Phyllobacterium zundukense: one gene and its partner. The protein of the gene in region 1 binds, or shares a complex with, the protein of each later gene. Links are inferred from orthologs where the notes say so. Each region holds a gene or a part of one and is shown on either strand. Other genes may lie near its edges.

What was found.
Region 2: the proteins of trxA (region 1) and trxB are in contact, whole or in part, in a crystal structure (PDB 1F6M), measured with the Escherichia coli proteins. The link is inferred for Phyllobacterium zundukense from one-to-one orthologs.

What each region holds. Positions count from the first base shown.
Region 1 is NZ_CP104973.1:1,074,640-1,083,564, reverse strand. Bases 6,147-8,925 are described here. They hold trxA (thioredoxin), read left to right. Parts: upstream 6,147-7,263; coding sequence 7,264-7,587; downstream 7,588-8,925. Other genes in these bases: N8E88_RS17605 (bifunctional folylpolyglutamate synthase/dihydrofolate synthase), read right to left, coding at 7,643-8,925; addA (double-strand break repair helicase AddA), read left to right, coding at 6,147-7,072. Also shown: N8E88_RS17625 (nucleotidyltransferase family protein), read left to right, coding at 1-445; double-strand break repair protein AddB, read left to right, coding at 438-3,578; more of addA, read left to right, coding at 3,575-6,146. UniProt on the Escherichia coli protein: Participates in various redox reactions through the reversible oxidation of its active center dithiol to a disulfide and catalyzes dithiol-disulfide exchange reactions.
Region 2 is NZ_CP104973.1:2,215,029-2,224,162, reverse strand. Bases 207-3,194 are described here. They hold trxB (thioredoxin-disulfide reductase), read right to left. Parts: upstream 2,194-3,194; coding sequence 1,219-2,193; downstream 207-1,218. Other genes in these bases: N8E88_RS23300 (glycosyltransferase family 25 protein), read right to left, coding at 3,077-3,194; N8E88_RS23305 (Lrp/AsnC family transcriptional regulator), read left to right, coding at 2,597-3,067; N8E88_RS23315 (LysR family transcriptional regulator), read right to left, coding at 261-1,157. In the rest of the region: more of N8E88_RS23300, read right to left, coding at 3,195-3,805; N8E88_RS23295 (glycosyltransferase family 4 protein), read right to left, coding at 3,802-4,863; transcription elongation factor GreA, read right to left, coding at 4,869-5,342; N8E88_RS23285 (PQQ-dependent sugar dehydrogenase), read left to right, coding at 5,633-6,769; N8E88_RS23280 (DMT family transporter), read left to right, coding at 6,862-7,752; N8E88_RS23275 (DMT family protein), read right to left, coding at 7,742-8,092; N8E88_RS23270 (extensin-like domain-containing protein), read left to right, coding at 8,553-9,134.

The DNA of each region.
Region 1 (8,925 bases):
TGCACTGCCGAAGATCGGTGCCGATCCTTTCTATGTGGTCAACGCCGATACTTTTTGGGTGGATGGATCGAAGCCAAATCTTGTCCTGTTGGCCGAAGGATGGGATGATGCGCGCATGGATATTCTGCTGATGATTGCAGCAAAGGATCAGGCCACCGGCTATGATGGGCGCGGTGATTTCCACATGGACAATGACGGTCGCCTGCGCCGCCTCGGAATTGGCGAAACGTCGCCCAATATTTATGCCGGTGCAGCCATTATCCATCCTCGGATTTTCACAGGCGCCGTGGCGGGCAAGGCCTCGCTCAATCGCTATTTTGATGCGGCGATCGCCACGGACCGGCTTTATGGCCGGCGGATGGACGGCTTGTGGCTGACGGTCGGAACACCTGATGCGATTGGCGAGGCGGAAGCAGCCATCGCCAGACAGATGGTCAATGGTTGAGCACGGACATTCGCGCATATTTTCCATAGCGCGGGGCATTCCATTTCTGCCCGCTCTGGTTGACGCGCTGCGATCGGGCACGCTTGTACCAGGTTATCCGGCCGATCCGTCGGATCCCATGGCGCTGGCACATGCAACGATCTACGTGCCGACACGCCGCGCTGCACGCACCCTGCGTTCCTTGCTGGTCGAAACGAGCCCGGCCAGGTCTGCTATCCTCCCCGTCATCCGGCCGCTCGGTGATGTGGACGAGGATGCGGCAATGTTCGATCTGGGATCGGATGCTTTTTTCGATCTCCTGCCGCCGATAAATTCGACAGAACGCTTGCTGCTGCTCGCGCGGCTCGTGAGGCCTTGGCGCGAACGTCTGCCCGACCATGTCCGGGCACTTTTTGGCAATGAAGAGATCGCCATCCCGGCTACGACCGCCGATGCAATCTGGCTGGCGCGCGATCTTGCGAGCTTGATGGATCAGGTTGAGACCGAAGCAATGGGCTGGTCGTCACTCTCCAACATTGTGTCGGAGGATCTGCCGAATTGGTGGCAGGTAACCCTGGACTTCTTGGGAATAGTCACCAGTCTTTGGCCCGAGGTTCTTGCCGATCGGCATCGATCCAACCCTGCTGCACATCGCAATCGGCTGATTGAGCTCGAAGCTGAACGTCTGTTGCGTAGCCCGCCAGTCGGGCCGGTTATCGCCGCCGGTTCCACGGGCTCGATACCTGCCACCGCACAGTTGCTCGCGGCGGTCGCTTCTTTGCCACAAGGCGCTTTGGTTCTGCCCGGCGTTGATCGTGACATGGACGCGGCAAGTTGGGAACTTCTGGCCAATACCATCGACAGCCCATCGATCTTCGGTCACCCGCAATATGGTTTGAGAAAGCTATTGAGCCAGCTCGGCGTTCTGCGTCAGGACGTCATCCAGTTAGGAGACGTAGCGGCTCCAAAGCGTGCGCGTGAGGCTTTGCTGGCCGAGGCGATGCGTCCAGCAGACACCAGTGAAGCCTGGGCCGATATCGACCGTGGCGATGGCAGGTTCTTGGCTGCCATCGCGCCTATCGCGCTTGTAGAGGCCGCGAATGAACGCGAAGAGGCTCTCGCCGTGGCTGTCGCCTTGCGTGACGCGATTGACCAGCAAGGTAAGACGGCAGCCTTGATCACAGCGGATCGTGATCTTGCGCGGCGTGTCTCGACCGAGCTTGCGCGCTTCAATATCGCAGCTGATGATTCCGGCGGGCATGCCCTGCGCGAAACGCAACCGGCCACATTGATGCGGCTGGCACTGGAAACAGTCTTCAATCCTGGCGATCCCGTCGCACTGCTCGCGCTTCTCAAGCATCCTTTGACCCGGCTCGGCCAGGAACGTTCAGCCGTACGGCAAGCTGCGGAAACCATCGAACTCGTATCGCTTCGCGGTGGTACCGGCCGGGCTACAGTGACCGGCCTGCGGTCTTTCTTTGAAAAACGCCTTTCGGACGCAAGCACAACGCCATTTGAACCCGGGTGGCTTCGGCAGATTACCGTTGCGCAGATCGAGACTGCGCGCTCAGCCTGCGAAGCGCTCTCGCAATGCATGGAACCACTAGTCGCCTTTGCCGCCAAAGAAATTCCGGTGGAGATGGCGGCGATTGTCCATGCCACAGTCGCCAGTCTGGAAAATCTGACGCGGGACGACCAGGGCGACATTGCGGCGCTCTACTCAGGCGCCGCTGGCGAACAGTTTGCCGCCTTCCTGCGCAATTTGATATCGGCAGATGCGGGGTTGGAGTTCATGCCCTCCGAATGGCCGTCGATAATCGAGGCGCTGGTCGCGGGAGAGGTGGTCAAGCCTAAGGCCGGTGCACATCCCCGCCTTTTTATTTGGGGGGCACTGGAAGCCCGTTTGCAGACAGTCGATACGGTCGTCATCGGCGGTCTGAACGAAGGGTCCTGGCCGGGCAAAACCCGCAATGATCCCTTCATGTCGCGGCCAATGAAATCAATCATCAATCTTGAACCACCCGAACGGCGCATTGGCCTTGCAGCGCATGATTTTCAAATGGCGATGGGCATGGATCGCGTCATTCTCACGCGGGCGCAGCGCGCCGCCAACGCTCCGACGGTTGCTTCGCGCTGGCTGCAGCGGCTCGAAACGGTTCTGGGCAAAACTGCAACTGCAGAATTGCGTGCGCGGGGTGTAAAATATCTGAACTGGGCGCGGGAGATCGATACTGCACCGAACGAAGATTTCGTCAAGCGACCCGAACCAAAGCCGCCGTTGGGCGCGCGGCCAAAGCATTTCTCAGTTACGGAAATCGAGACGCTCAGGCGCGACCCTTACGCGATCTTTGCCCGGCGCATCCTGCGCCTGCGCCCCATCGATCCGCTGATCCGCGATCCTGATGTCGCCGAGCGCGGATCGCTGTTCCATGATATTCTGGCGGATTTCACTGCGCAGGGTGTTGATCCGCAGAACGCCGACGCGTCCGCGCGTCTGGTGGACATCGGACGGCGCTTTTTCGATGAGATCGCATTGCCGGAAGAAATCGATGCGGTGTGGTGGCCTCGTTTTCAATCTTTGGTTCCGGAATACCTCCAATGGGAACGCCAGCGCGCGCACCTTATAACGGCACGTCATCCGGAAATCGCTTCAAGAAAGATTCCCGTTGAAACGACCGGCGTGACGCTCTCTGGCCGTGCTGACCGCGTTGATCTCCGGCACGATGGTTTGGCTGAGATTATCGACTACAAGACCGGTTCGACACCATCCAAACGGCAGGCGCATGTGCTGTTGTCTCCGCAGCTTGCACTCGAGGCAGCACTTCTGGCGCGCGGTGCTTTCCACGAAGTCGGTGCCCGCGATGCTGCGGACCTCCTCTATGTGCGGCTTCGTCCTAATGGTAAGGTCGATCCCGAATCGATCCTGAAGATCGGCACCGCCGCCAATGCCAGCGAGAAGTCCGCGCCAGAATTGGGCGAGCTCTCGTGGCATCGCCTGGCCGAGTTGTTGACCGCTTATCGCGACCCGCACAAAGGCTATCTTTCGCGGGCGCTGCCATTCAAGGAAAGCGATTTGACCGGGGACTACGATCATCTTGCGCGTGTGCTGGAATGGTCGGCAGGCGGCGCTGACGATAGCGGTGACGGCGAATGAAGACGCCGCGCAACATCCCGAGCGAAACAATTGCCAATCAAAACAAGGCGGCCGATCCGAAGGATTCCGTCTGGGTTTCGGCAAATGCCGGATCAGGGAAGACGCATGTCCTGACGGAACGCGTCATTCGCCTGCTGCTTGACGGAACCGATCCCTCCAAGATCCTTTGCTTGACCTATACCAAGGCAGCGGCAGCGGTCATGCAGAACCGCGTTTTTGCGCGATTGTCCGATTGGGCAACATTGGACGAAGGTGCGTTGGCCCAGACCATCGAGCAGATCGATGGCAATCGCCCCGGGCCGAAGCGGCTGGCACAAGCGCGCCGTCTGTTTGCACGGGCGCTGGAAACGCCGGGCGGCCTCAAGATTCAAACCATCCACGCCTTTTGCGAAGCGATCCTCCATCAGTTCCCGCTCGAGGCCAATATTGCGGGTCATTTCGAATTGATGGATGACATGATGCAGGTTGCGCTGGTCGGCGAAGCGCGCCGTCAATTGTTGCAGGCGGCGCGCCTTGACCATAACACGGAGCTTGCCGCTGCTTTTGCCGATGTGCTCGATGCCGCCGGAGAATTTGGTCTGCAGCAACTGCTCGACGAGGCAGTAAACAAACGGCATGATCTGACACAATTTATCGGCGAAGTCGGTCACGATGATCTGCGCCGCCAGGCTTTCTATTCGCACTTTGGCTTCCAAGGCGACGAGACCGAAGACAGTATCCTGTCGACGCTTTGGCCGGTGGACGAATTCGATCACTCGATGTTGTCCGGCATTCTGCAGATACAAAAGAGCGCGACGCGGGCGCAAGAATTTGCGCTGATTCTGCTTCATGCAAAGGTTAACGAACAGATCGATCAACGTGAGGAAGCACTGCGGGCGGCCTTCCTGAAAGCGACAGGTGATCCCAAAAGCGGTTCCTATATCGCGACCAAGGGGGTGACTGACCGTTATCCGGATTTTATCGATCGTTACGATCAAGCGGCGCAACGCGCATTCCAGGGGTTGGACCGCCTTAAACAATGGCGCTTGCTTCGCCTTACCCTGTCAGCCTTGGTTCTGATTGACGATCTGATCGGCCGCTATCAGCACATGAAAAAGACGCATGGTCTGCTCGATTTCGATGATCTGATTGTGCGTACAGTCAGATTGCTGTCGCGTCAGGATGCTGGACCATGGGTACAATACAAGCTCGACAAGGGTATCGATCATATTCTGGTCGATGAGGCGCAGGATACAAGCCCCAATCAATGGCGCGTCATTCGTCTGCTCAGCGCGGAATTTTTTGCCGGCAGATCCGCCCGCGACATCCGGCGCACATTGTTTGCCGTGGGTGACGAAAAGCAATCCATTTATTCGTTTCAGGGCGCTGTTCCTGAGGATTTTGCCAAGCATGGCAGGGAGACCGAAAGGAACACCAGGCAATCTGAATTGAGTTTTGAGCGTGTCAATCTCAACTTCTCGTTTCGCTCGGCCCCCGATGTTTTGTCTGCCGTCGATAAAGTTTTTGCGCGGCCCGAGGCCAATCGTGGCTTCGGGCGGGAACACGGCCCGACTGTCCATACGGCCATTCGCGATCATGATCCCGGCGAGGTCCAGATATGGGATATGATCACGCCTGAAAACGCGCCCCAGGAAGATGATTGGCGCAAACCCGTGGATAGCCTGCCTGCCCCACCCGTTCGGCTCGCTGAGCAGATAGCCAAGACGATAGATAGCTCGCTAAGGAGTGGTGAAGTACTTGAGGGGCAGGGTCGGCGTCTTGAAGCGCGAGACATCATGGTGCTGGTGCGCAAGCGCGATCAGTTCATGCCAGCGTTGTCGCGTGAGCTGAAAAAACGGCAGGTCCCGGTCGCCGGCGCTGACAGGTTGAAGCTCACGAACCACATTGCCATCAAGGATCTGGTGGCACTCGGCCGGTTCATGCTGCTGCCATCCGACGATCTGTCCCTTGCAGCATTGTTGAAGAGCCCGTTGTTCAAGTGGAATGATGAACAACTGTTTGACCTCGCCTATGGCCGGGCGGAGCATGAAACACTCTACCAAAGGTTGAAGGCGCGCGCCGACGATGATCTGATCGCGAGTGCAACGGCGCAACGATTGCAGAGTTGGCGCAATCGGGCCGACACCGTACCGGTGTTCGAGTTTTATGCGGAGATCCTGGGGCCGGGAGGCGCCAGACGCGATCTGTTGGCAAGACTTGGCCATGAAGCCGGTGATGTCATCGACGAGTTTCAAAACTATGCGGTTGCTACGGAAAAGACTGGCCTCCCCGGACTTCAGGCATTCCTTGAAACGCTTGATGCCGCAACCCCCGAGATAAAACGCGAACTCGATCAGAGCCGCAATGAAGTTCGCATCATGACGGTACACGCGGCCAAGGGGCTGGAGGCGGCCGTCGTCTTCCTGGTCGATTCCGGCAGTGCGGCGTCAGCAGGCGGGCGAACGCCGAATTTGCTGTCTTTCGAGCTGCAGGAAAAAGATGGCTGGCAAGGTCCAGGTTTTCTCTTCGTCCCCGGCAAGACCTATGCAACCGCCTTCACGGGGGCAATCGTCGATAATCTGAAAGTTCGCGCCGAAGAAGAGTATCGCCGGCTTCTCTATGTGGGGATGACGCGCGCCGAGGATCGCTTGATCGTGTGCGGCTATCGCGGACCACGGCAGGCATCCGAAACATGGCATGGTTTGGTCGAAGCCGCGCTGGGTGAATTAAGCGAACCATTCCAGCATCCCGTAGAAGCTGTGGTCGCCAGGCGTTATCGCGTGACGGAGCGCACTCACTCGCCGATCGATCAACCTGCCACCCCATCCGCAGCACGTGCCGAACCATTTCCAACGGCCTATCGCTCTCCCATGCCGCGAGAAGCCGGCCTGCCAAGACCGCTTGCGCCATCCGGCGTCTCGGTCTTGATCGAACCAGATGACGAAGCACCCGCAATGATCGGCTCACCAGTACTGACAAGTGATGGGGGTGATCCGTCGTTCGCGATCCGCCGAGGAACGGTCATCCACGCCTTGTTGCAGACCCTGCCGAACTTGCCCGCCGGGCAACGGGTCCCAGCTGCGGAACGCTACCTTTCGCGCGCGGCCTCCGACTGGCCCCGCCAAGAAATCGAAGATGTCTTGCAATCGGTCCTCGGCGTTATAGATGATCCACGCTATGCACCGGTTTTCGCATCAGGTTCGCTCGCAGAAGTGGCGATCATGGGAACGCTGCATCTGCGCGGCAAGGATCACGCCGTTTCGGGTGTGATCGACAGGCTGTCAGCCGATGAAAAGCGGGTGCTCATCGTGGATTACAAGACAAACCGGCCACCGCCGAGCACTCTCGCCAAGGTTCCGGAGGCGTATGTCGCGCAGCTCGCCCTTTACCGCCAATTGCTGGAGCCGCTTTATCCAGGCAAGGTTGTGGAGGCTGCGCTGCTCTTCACCGAAGGTCCGCACCTGATCGATATCCCCGCCGATGCGATGCGCGACGCACTCGGTCGGATGGTGTGAGCAAAGGATATGGATTGGAAAATGCAAAACGTGGTAATGCTGATTGTTGATTGCTGCGGGCAGGCAACGAAGCAGGGTTGCAGGCTCCTCCAGACTGTTTGCACTGAATCGTGACAATACCGAGCTTGACGATTGCGAGCCGACTCACCACATGATGTGCAACACATTCACAAACACACAAGGAAAAGCCCATGGCTACCGTCAAGATCGACACCAGCAATTTCCAGTCCGACGTCATTCAGGCGGGCCAGCCTGTCGTCGTTGATTTTTGGGCGGAATGGTGCGGCCCGTGCAAGATGATCGCTCCTGCTCTTGAAGAGATTGCCTCCGAGATGGAAGGCAAGATCACGATTGCCAAGGTGAACATCGATGAAAATCCGGAACTTGCTGCCCAGTTCGGTGTACGTTCGATCCCGACTTTGCTGATGTTCAAGGATGGTGAACTTGCTGCTAATCTGGTCGGTGCTGCTCCGAAGAGCAAATTGTCCGACTGGATAAGGAATTCGGCTGCTTGATTGTTCAAGTCATTCGAACGAAAAAAGCCCGGTTTAGTGCCGGGCTTTTTGTTGCCTATAAAGGCGGCGTGCCGTTGTCCGAAAGAACGTCGCCAGCCAGATAGAGCGATCCGCCAATAAGAATTCGCGGTGCCGGCTCGGATGTGTCCCAGCTATGCGCCAGGATCTTCAGAGCATTTTCTACCGAATGCACAGGTTCAGCCGAAAGCCCGGCTTCATTGGCTGCGAGCGCAAGCTCGTCATGTGGAATCCCGGCGCCGCTGGACCGTATCGGCACCGTATAGACGTGCCGCGCCATGCCGGTAAAAGCCTGGAAATAGCCAACAGGATCCTTGGTATTGATCATGCCGGTGATCAGAAATAGCGGCCGTTGATTGCGATCCTCCAATGTGGCAACGGCCTCGGCGATCACCAGCCCCGCTCCGGGGTTGTGTCCGCCATCAAGCCAGATTTCCGAACCCGGAACTGCCATTTCCACCAGCTTGCCCCTGATGAGCCGCTGCATCCGGGCGGGCCACTCGACGTTTGCCATCGCCCGTTCGACGGCCTGTTCCGGCACCTTGAAGCCGGCAGTTCTGACCGCCTGAATTGCTGCAGCAGCGTTCGCCAGCTGGTGGCGGCCGAGCAGTGCCGGCAAAGGAAGGTCCATCAATCCCTTATTGTCCTGATAGACCATGCGCCCGCGTTCTTCGAAACTGAGAAAATCTTGGCCATAAACCGTAAAGGGGCAATCGCGGCGTTCGGCGGTCTCGATCAGCACCATGCGGACGGCTTCTTCTTCCTGGGCTCCGATGACAACAGGGCAACGCGGCTTGATGATGCCGGCTTTTTCCGCTGCAATCAGTTCCACACGGTCGCCGAGATAGGGCTGGTGATCGAGCGAAATGGGCATGATGACGCTGACAGCCGGCTCGGGAATGACATTCGTCGCATCGAACCGCCCGCCAAGGCCAACTTCGAGGATGACAGCATCCGCCGGGTGTTCTGAAAACAAAACGAAAGTGACCGCGGTAAGTATCTCGAAGACGGTGATTGCCTGTCCGGCATTGGCGTCGGCAACACGCTTGACCGCATCCGCCAGCACATCATCGTCGACGATCTTGCCGCCGCCGGGCGCGCCAATCCGGTAGCGCTCATGCCAGCGCACGAGATGTGGCGAGGTGTGGACGTGCACCGTGTAGCCTGCGGCTTCAAGCAGCGCCCGCGAGAAGGCAACGGCAGAACCCTTGCCATTGGTGCCAGCAACGTGGATTACCGGCGGTATCCGCAGCTGCGGATTGCCCAGTGTGTCCAATAGGCGCGTTATACGGCCGAGAGACAGATCGAAGCCCTTGGGGT
Region 2 (9,134 bases), 1.1 Mb from region 1 along the record:
CTATACCTCCAGAGGGGAACACTTGCGGGCGCGCAATGGGAGGAGGAGACGCACCGGCAAGTGATGTGGATATGAGCCCTTTGACGCCGTCTCGCAACATCCAATTGTGCATCGCACCCATGCGTTTGGTGCATACCGGCGAAATCACGAACAATGTTGGAATTGCAGGTACGGAATGTCGATGACGCAGGCAAAATCATGCTGCAAAGCAGCACAAGATTGGAAAGAAAAACTTTTCGGAAAATGTCGAAATAGCTTGCCTAATAGGACCAAGTACGCGCTTTCGAGAAAAGAAAATCTCGAAATACGTGCAATTTAGCGGCGTTTTTGATTCCTTCGGGGTAGCAAAAGAACGTGTCGAACGACGGCAATTCCATCTCTGGCAGGAGCCGGACCAGCGTCGAATCCTTTTCCACCATATAGTCGGGAAGCACGCCGATGCCGACGCCCTTTTGTATAGCGCGCTTGATCGACAGGAGGTTGTTGATCTGCAGGACAGCGGGTCTCAGATTGCCATCCGTCCGGCCGATCACCTCGAGCCAATTGAGATTGGTGAGATAAGACGGCGCGGGCTCGCCGAAACTGACAATGCGATGGGTATCGATTTCCTCGATACTTTCGATCTTGCCATACTTGGCGATATAGGCCGGTGAAGCGTAGACATGCATGTGCACGGTAAAGAGCCGCCGCTGGATCAGATCCGGCTGCTGCGGCTGACGCAGGCGAATAGCGCAATCCGCGTGACGCATCGTCAGATCGAGCTCTTCGTTGTCAAAAAGCAGCTGCAGCTGAACTTCCGGATAAAGCTCGATGAATTCCTGCACGCGCTCGATAAGCCAGCCCGAGCCAAGGCCGACCGTCGTCGTCACGCGCAATTTGCCCGACGGCCTGTCCTTGCTCTCTGTCAGGCGAGAGCGGACATTCTCCAGCTTCATAAGAACTTCATGGGCGGTGCGGTAAAGCACTTCGCCCTGCTCGGTCAGGATAAGGCCGCGAGCATGGCGGTGGAACAGCGGAACGCCGACATCCTGCTCAAGTGCGCTGACTTGACGGGAAATAGCTGATTGCGACAGATGTAGCGTCTCGGCGGCATGGGTAAAGGACCCCGCCTCCGCAGCAGCATGAAATATTCGCAATTTGTCCCAATCAAGCGACATCGCGCAGTCTCTCCCCCATTCCGGCCACGCACATCGGGGACCGGCTCTAAATTAACGGCTGCTATTCGGCAGCTTGACGCACTGGTTCCTGGGCAGCCAACCAACGCTCGGCCTCAAGAGCTGCCATGCAGCCCATGCCCGCAGCGGTGACCGCTTGACGATAGATGTCATCCGTAACGTCACCGGCGGCAAAGACGCCCGGCACATCCGTTGCGGTTGAATCGGCTGCGGTCCAGAGATAGCCATTCGGCTTGTGTTTAAGTTGCCCCTTGAAAAGCTCAACCGCCGGCGCGTGACCAATGGCGACGAAAACGCCATGGGTTGCCAACTCCGTGGTTTCACCCGTTTTCATATTCTTCAGACGTATGCCCGACACCGATGCGGGCATCGGCGCCTTGGCTACTGTTCCCGTAATTTCGTCAACGACGTTATCCCAGATGATTTTGACATTTTCTTTGGCGAACAGGCGGTCCTGCAGAATTTTCTCCGCGCGAAAATGATCCCGGCGATGCACGATCGTGACCGATTTGGCGAGGTTTGCGAGATAAAGCGCTTCCTCGACCGCAGTGTTGCCACCGCCAACAACCACGACATCCTTGTTGCGGTAGAAGAAGCCATCGCATGTGGCGCAGGCAGAAACGCCGAAGCCCATGAAAGTCTGCTCTGTTGGAATACCCAGCCATTTCGCCTGCGCACCCGTCGCGATGATCAGCGCATCGCATGTGTATTGCGTGCCGCCATCGCCGATGAGCCGGAACGGCCGCACGGAAAGGTCAACTTCCGTGATGATGTCGTGGACAATCTCGGTGCCGACATGTTCGGCCTGGATGCGCATCTGCTCCATCATCCACGGGCCTTGCACCGTATCGGCATAGCCCGGATAATTTTCCACATCGGTCGTGATCATCAGCTGGCCACCCTGCTGCAGGCCGGCGACGATGACGGGCTTCAGGTTTGCACGAGCCGCATAGATCGCCGCGGTATAACCCGCGGGACCGGAACCGATGATGAGAACGGGCACATGGCGCTGTGACATGACTAGACCTTGAAGTAATATGTGTTCGACATACAAGAGATGGCACGACCACCATGCTCTTTCAATGACTATAAAGTAGTGGTTCAGCACCCTTTGTTGCAAGGTCTTCGCTCAACATAGACGGGTTAGCCACAGCTTGTGGCGGAAGAGCGGCGTTTCTAGGGTCTGTCGAGGTTCATGTCAGGGCGAGGCGAAAACGGTGGTTTTCGAGCACCGCAGCGCAGCGTACATTTGGTACGTAAGCACCGGAGCGCAGAAAAACGCCGTTTGCAGGCCGCCATGGCGTGAATTTCGATAGAGCCTGGGAGATTTGTGGAACCTGTTTGCAACCATCGCGGGATGTGATTACACAGCATGGGGAATCGCCTATGGTGACCGCAATTCTCGTGGGACAGGATGGAATATGCCTTTGAAGGCGGATCTCGACGCGATCGACTGGAAAATCCTGAAACAATTGCAGGACAATGGCCGCATCACCAATGTGGAATTGGCGGAGCGCGTCGGCATATCGGCACCGCCCTGTCTGCGCCGCGTGCGCAAGCTCGAAGAAGCCGGCATCATCCAGGGTTATCGTGCGATCCTGAACGGCGCGATCCTCGGCCAGGATATCGTCGCATTCTGCATGATCCGTCTGCACCGCCAATCTGACGCCGACCTGAAAAACTTCGCCGAAAAAACCAAGCATTGGACACTCGTGCGCCGCGCCTGGATGGTTTCCGGCGAGTCGGACTTCCTTCTGCATTGCGTCGCGAGCGATCTCGGCACGTTCCAGAATTTCGTCATCGAAGAATTGACCTCGACGCCCAACGTCGATTCCGTTCGAACGTCCCTCACCATCCGTTCGGTCAAGAACGAACCGTTGATGGTGCTTTAAGACGAGCCTCTAACGGCGGACCTTATTAAACAGATAAAGCGTGACGCGATACCAGGGGCGCAGGATTTCCCGCTTCAGCCGACCGGCCAAAGTCTTGTTCTTGCCCTGAACGACCGACCCGCCGAGATCGAAATCGATCTCGCGGATGGTGATTGGCCGCGCTGACAATACACGGACGGGATGCAGCCAGCGCATCTGGATCGTCGTATCAACAGGCCGGTCAAATCGTTGCGTTGCAGCAAAAAGCGCAATAGCCGCGTCGCGTCCAACGAGTTGCATCTGCATCCCCAACCCCGGCAGTTCCGGCTCAATGATGCTATTGGCACCCTCGCGAGCGATTTCAGCCCCCGCCTCACCCCTCGGCCAGCGCGGAAAGCGGATGTAGTCGGACGGTTGCAGCGTATCGATCGCAAGTTGCAACTGTGCCGCGAAGCCGGCATCCACCTCGACATCGTCCTCGATGATGAGACCTGCATCGAGCTTGCGATCGATAATTGCAGCCCAAGCTTTGCGATGCGACAGAAAACAGGCGACCTCGGATTTCCGCAGCTCGAACGGATAGTACGGACTGTTCAGCGAGCGGGCATAGACGGCGGCAATATCACCCTCGCCCATTTCGAGCGCGTCCACCGCATCGACGATCTCCGCCTTCACCGGCAAGCGCTCGATCAATCCGCGAACGTGCTCGCCGCGCTTTGTCGCGCGCTTCAGATGGATGATGAAAGCCGTAACAGTCACGACTGCGGTCCACCGGCGAAGAGCTGCTCGTAGACTTCCCCAATACGGCCGGCCTCCTTCTGCAGCGGAAAGTTCTCGCGGACATGGGCAATTGCCACCTTCCCCGCCTCATCACACATCGCTGGATCGGCGAGGTAAGGCGCAATCGCTTGTTCAAGCGCGCGCCCGTCACCGGCGGCAACCACCGTTCCTGTCTCCGGTTCGATCATCTCGGCATAGGCCCCGGCATCACTCGCAACCACCGCGGTCTGCGAGGCCATCGCCTCAAGCGGCGTCAGGCCGAAGCCCTCATTGCGCGACGGCGCCACGTAAAGCGACATCCGGCGATACCAGAGGCGCACATCGGGCACCTCCCCCAGAAACAGGATGCGCTCGCCAAGCCCGGCTTTCGCAATCTTCTCGCGCAGCGCCTGTTCAAAGCCCTTGTACTCCGCAGTCGTGCGGCCAGTCATGACCGCCGTCCATTGCGGATGTTTCGGCAGCAAATTGATCATCGCATCGACGAAGAGATCCGTACCCTTCGAAGGCCGGATGCGCCCCGAACAGCCGACGAGAAATTCCCCCGGGAGGCCCGAGGCTGCAAACCTGTCCTGATCGTCCTGTGGTGGATGAAACAGCTCGGTATCGATACCGTGCATGATGACGGTGTGGGGCACCTTCAGGAAACTTCCGGACTTGCCGCTCGTGGCGATCACTGCGTTCATTCGCCGGATCAGCCATTTGGTGAAAGGCTGGTGGTCACGTTGCGCAGCCGAAGTGAACAACAGCTTCAATCTCATGCGCAGGACATGGCGCATGAGAATGCCGGCAATCATTTCATTGTTGCGGCGCGCGTGCCAGATGCGAAATGGTCTGGTCCTTGGCTTGAACCAGAGCCCGGGGATCGATGTCCAGCCGATGCTCGGCAGCTCCGCCGGCAATCCAGGGCCCATGGTGACAATGTTCAGGCCATTGGCCCGCTGTAGCGGGATGAGTTGGATTATCGTCGAAGTGACTCCGGAAAGCTTTCGCTTGAAATTCGGAGCGATCACTTCGACGCTGCTTAGGGGCTCCTGCACGAAGTCTAGAGGAACCTGAAGCCGATGATTTCGTAAGACCGGGCACCACCGGGTGCGTTGACTTCGATCGTCTCGCCTTCGCTCTTGCCGATCAGCGCGCGCGCGATGGGCGAAGAAATGGAGATACGGCCAGCCTTGGGATCAGCTTCCTGATCGCCGACGATCTGATACACCTTTTTCTCTTCGGTATCCTCATCGATCAGCTGAATGGTAGCGCCAAATTTGATCTTGTCGCCTGACAGCTTGGAAATATCGATGATTTCGGCGCGTGCCGTATAATCCTCGAGCTCGCCGACCCGGCCTTCATTGTGGCTCTGGGCTTCCTTGGCGGCATGATATTCGGCGTTTTCCGAAAGGTCGCCGTGGGCGCGCGCTTCCGAGATTGCCGCAATAATGCGTGGACGTTCTTCCTGCTGGCGCCAGCGCAGCTCCTCCTTGAGCTTGTCGAATCCAGCCTGAGTCATCGGGACCTTTTCCATGCCCTCTCCTTTCATAGTCAATGTCGAATAGCGATCGATCGATGCCCCTCGACACAAAAAGAAAACGGTCGCCGAAGCTCAAGACTCCGGAACCGTTCAGTCATTCAGCGCTTAATATAACACCGATTCCGGCGAATTCACGTAGAAAGTGGAAAATGTCGCATGTCGGGCATTTGCGCAGGCAAATCAGCGTTGGCTGAGTGAGAATTCACATCACTGTGAGACGACCGGATGGGCGAACTGTGCACAAAATGACATCATCCAGCGAACGACGAAGAGGATCGCCGTCAATGAAACAAGGACCGAAAATCGCTTCAGCGGGTCTGTTTGCGGTCTTGATATCAATGCCCCTGACCGCTTTCGCCAAGGATTTCAAGACTGAAACGGTGACGCTCTCTGCCGAGACAATTGCTGATGGCCTTGACCATCCGTGGGGCCTCGCCTTCCTGCCCGATGGCGCACTCCTGGTAACTGAGCGCGGCGGTACGATACGCATCGTCGAGGACGGTAAAGCATCCAGGCCCGTTGCCAATGTTCCCAAAGTCGTGGTCAGAGGCGAAGGTGGTCTGCTCGATGTCGCGCTTGCGCCGGACTTTGCCAAGAGTGGGAATATCTATTTCAGCTACACCGAACCGCGCCAGAATGGTACCGGCACAGTCATGGCGCGCGCGCGTCTCGTTCGCAATGGCGACGGGGCCGAACTCGAAAACGTCTCGGTTCTGCTCTCGGTAAAGCAAAGCACCAAGGGATCGGCGCATTTCGGCTCGCGTATTCTTGTTGCACCCGATGGCAAGCTTTTCGTTACGATCGGTGATCAGGGCACAATGAAGCGCTCGCAAGATTTCAGGGATGAGGCCGGCTCCATACTCCGCATCAATGCGGATGGCACCATCCCGGCGGATAATCCATTCGCCGACGGCAAGAAAGGCCTGCCGCAAATCTGGTCCAAGGGCCACCGCAATCCGCAAGGGTTGGTCTGGGATCCCGTCACCGGTTCATTGTTGACAGTCGAACATGGCGCCAAAGGCGGTGATGAAGTCAATCAGCCTCAGGCGGGCAAGAATTACGGCTGGCCGGTCATAACCTATGGTGTGGACTATTCCGGCGCCAAAATCGGCAAGGGCACCCATGCGAAGGGCTATGAGCAACCGCTCTTTTACTGGGACCCTTCGATCGCTCCCTCCGGGCTCGCGGTATATGACGGAGCGATGTTCCCGGAGTGGAAAGGCGACCTTCTGGCCGGCGCCCTGAAGTCCCGGATGCTCGTGCGCCTGGACCGCGATGAGAAAGGCGCCATCAAGGGTGAAGAACGGATGCTGAAGCGTGAATTTGGACGCATCCGCGATGTGCGCGTAGCGTCTGATGGCTCGATCTACCTTCTCACCGATGAAGGCGACGGGAAAATCATACGGCTGACACGCGCATAACGTTTGCAGCACACTTGCCGCCATGAACTGCAATCGCTAGAGAGCGATCGATGCGGTGCTTGGAGTAGCCGCAGAAATTTTGCGGGACTCTCATGACGCATGGACGCGCCAATATTTTGCTGCTGTTTGCCGGAGCGATCTGGGGCCTCGGCTTTGTCGCCCAGTCCAGCGCGATGGGCAGCGTTGGCCCCTTTATGTTCGTTGCACTTCGATTTCTGCTGGCTACCCTGACCATTGCACCGTTCGCAATCCGCGAGGCCAGAAATACACCGGCAAAGCTAAAACGTTCCGATTATTATGGGTTTTTCTTTATCGGCGTTCTGCTCTTTTCCGGCGCAGCACTTCAACAGGTTGGAATATTGACAACGTCTGTCACTAACTCAGGCTTCCTGACAGGACTTTATGTGGTCATGGTGCCGTTCCTCGCTGTCTTGCTTTTCTGGCAGTGGCCCCATCCTGTCGTTTGGCCCTGCGCACTCACTGCGCTCGCCGGCATCTACCTGTTGTCGGGCGGGCACCTCGACGGGTTGGCCACCGGCGACTGGTTGACCGTCGCCTGCGCTGCTTTTTGGGCGTTGCAGATCATTTTCATCAATCGCATCGCCATTAGAAGTGGCAGGCCGATCATGCTTGCACTAGTGCAGTTCATCGTATGCGGCGTGCTCGGCTTGATTATCGCGCTCGGAACGGAACGCACCGAGCTCTTCTCGATTGTTGCAGCCGCGCCCGAAATCCTCTTTGCCGGCATCTTCTCGTCCGGTATCGCTTTCACGCTGCAGGCGGTTGGACAGCGTTTCACTACGGCTCCGCAGGCAGCGATCATGCTGTCTTCCGAAGCGCTTTTTGCGGCGCTTTTCGGCACAATATTGTTGGGTGAGCGCATGTCGCTTCAGGGCGTGGCGGGCTGCGCCCTTATCTTCTTCGCAATGATCGCCGTCGAACTGATACCCGCTTTGCGCAGCAGAGCTGCCCTTAAGCCTTGAAGATCAGCGTTGCGCCGCCGGCTATCAACGCAAAACCTGCTGCGTGCTGCCAGGTGAAGGATTCTTTCAGGTAGAAAACCGAAAACAGGGCGAACACAACGAGCGTGATGACTTCCTGCATCGTTTTCAGTTCGGCCGTCGTATAGACGGTGTGACCGATGCGGTTGGCGGGAATGGCCAGCCAATATTCCATAAGCGCAATACCCCAGCTGATGAAGACCACCAGCGGAAGCGGCGCCATCGGATATTTCAAATGGCCGTACCAGGCAAAAGTCATGAACACATTCGACGCCGCAAGCAGGAATATTGGCATGAGGTAGGGTGAAAACAGAGATGTCATGGATGGTTTCCGGGAGGAAGGAGAAGGAAGAACAGTTGCCGAGGTGATTGCAGCAAAATCAAGCCGGGATCAACCAGCATCGGATCACATTTTCGACGCAGGCCTTAAGAGCGACGCTGACCTTTCCTTTACAATTTGCCTCTATTTTTAGCTGCATCCGCGTAGGGTCAGGACTCATTAATATGATCGAAATGGCGCCTGAAACGGCAAGAAGATGCGAGGAGAGATGCGAAGGGCGGGGTTTTTCCCCCGGCCGAGCAGTTCGACACTGCAGCTTGCAGCCGTTTCGGCGTCCGCAGGATAGGGTCCATTTGCCCGGCTACTTTGTCGCAAAGGCTCGACAATGGATAAACATTGCCATCGCCCTTGCTCCTCGTATCCAAACAAATGGCCGCCTACCATTTCGACCAGATTAATGGGTCCTGACCCTAGCGTAACCGGGCAAAGGGGATGTGGTGACATGAGTATTGCGTTGTCGTCCGCCGCGCGTTTTAGAGCGGTTTGCTCTAAGCACCTTTCGATCATGCTTGTCCTTTTCACGTCGACAGCGCTGAGCAGTTGCGGCATGGGCGATGTTCGGCGACCCATGGCGGATGTTGGTAGCAACGACACGTCCGTTGCCAGCCAATCCCTTGCAAGTGAAGAAAGCACGCAGGTCACCGCCGAGGAAATCCAGCAACAATCCACACCACAGTCGGACGATATCGCCGCGCAGCAGCCCGAAGTCCTTTCCGTACCGGACGCCGAACCGCAACCGGACAGAATTATCGTGCCGGAGACCCCGCAAGTCGCAGAGCCGAAGCCCTACTCGCTGCCGGAATCCGAACCGGCCTCCGATGATGCCGAAAGCTACGGTTATGCGGCCGGAATCAGAGACCCCATTGCGCGCGGAGAAAGTGCCTTTGCCATGTCGGGGAGCGAGATTGCCTGTCGTACCCAGCTTAAACAACTTGGCGTTGTGTTTCAGGAACGCGAACCCATCAATGATGGAGGCGTCTGCAAGATCGACCACCCGCTGACCGTCAGTGGATTTTCCAGTGGA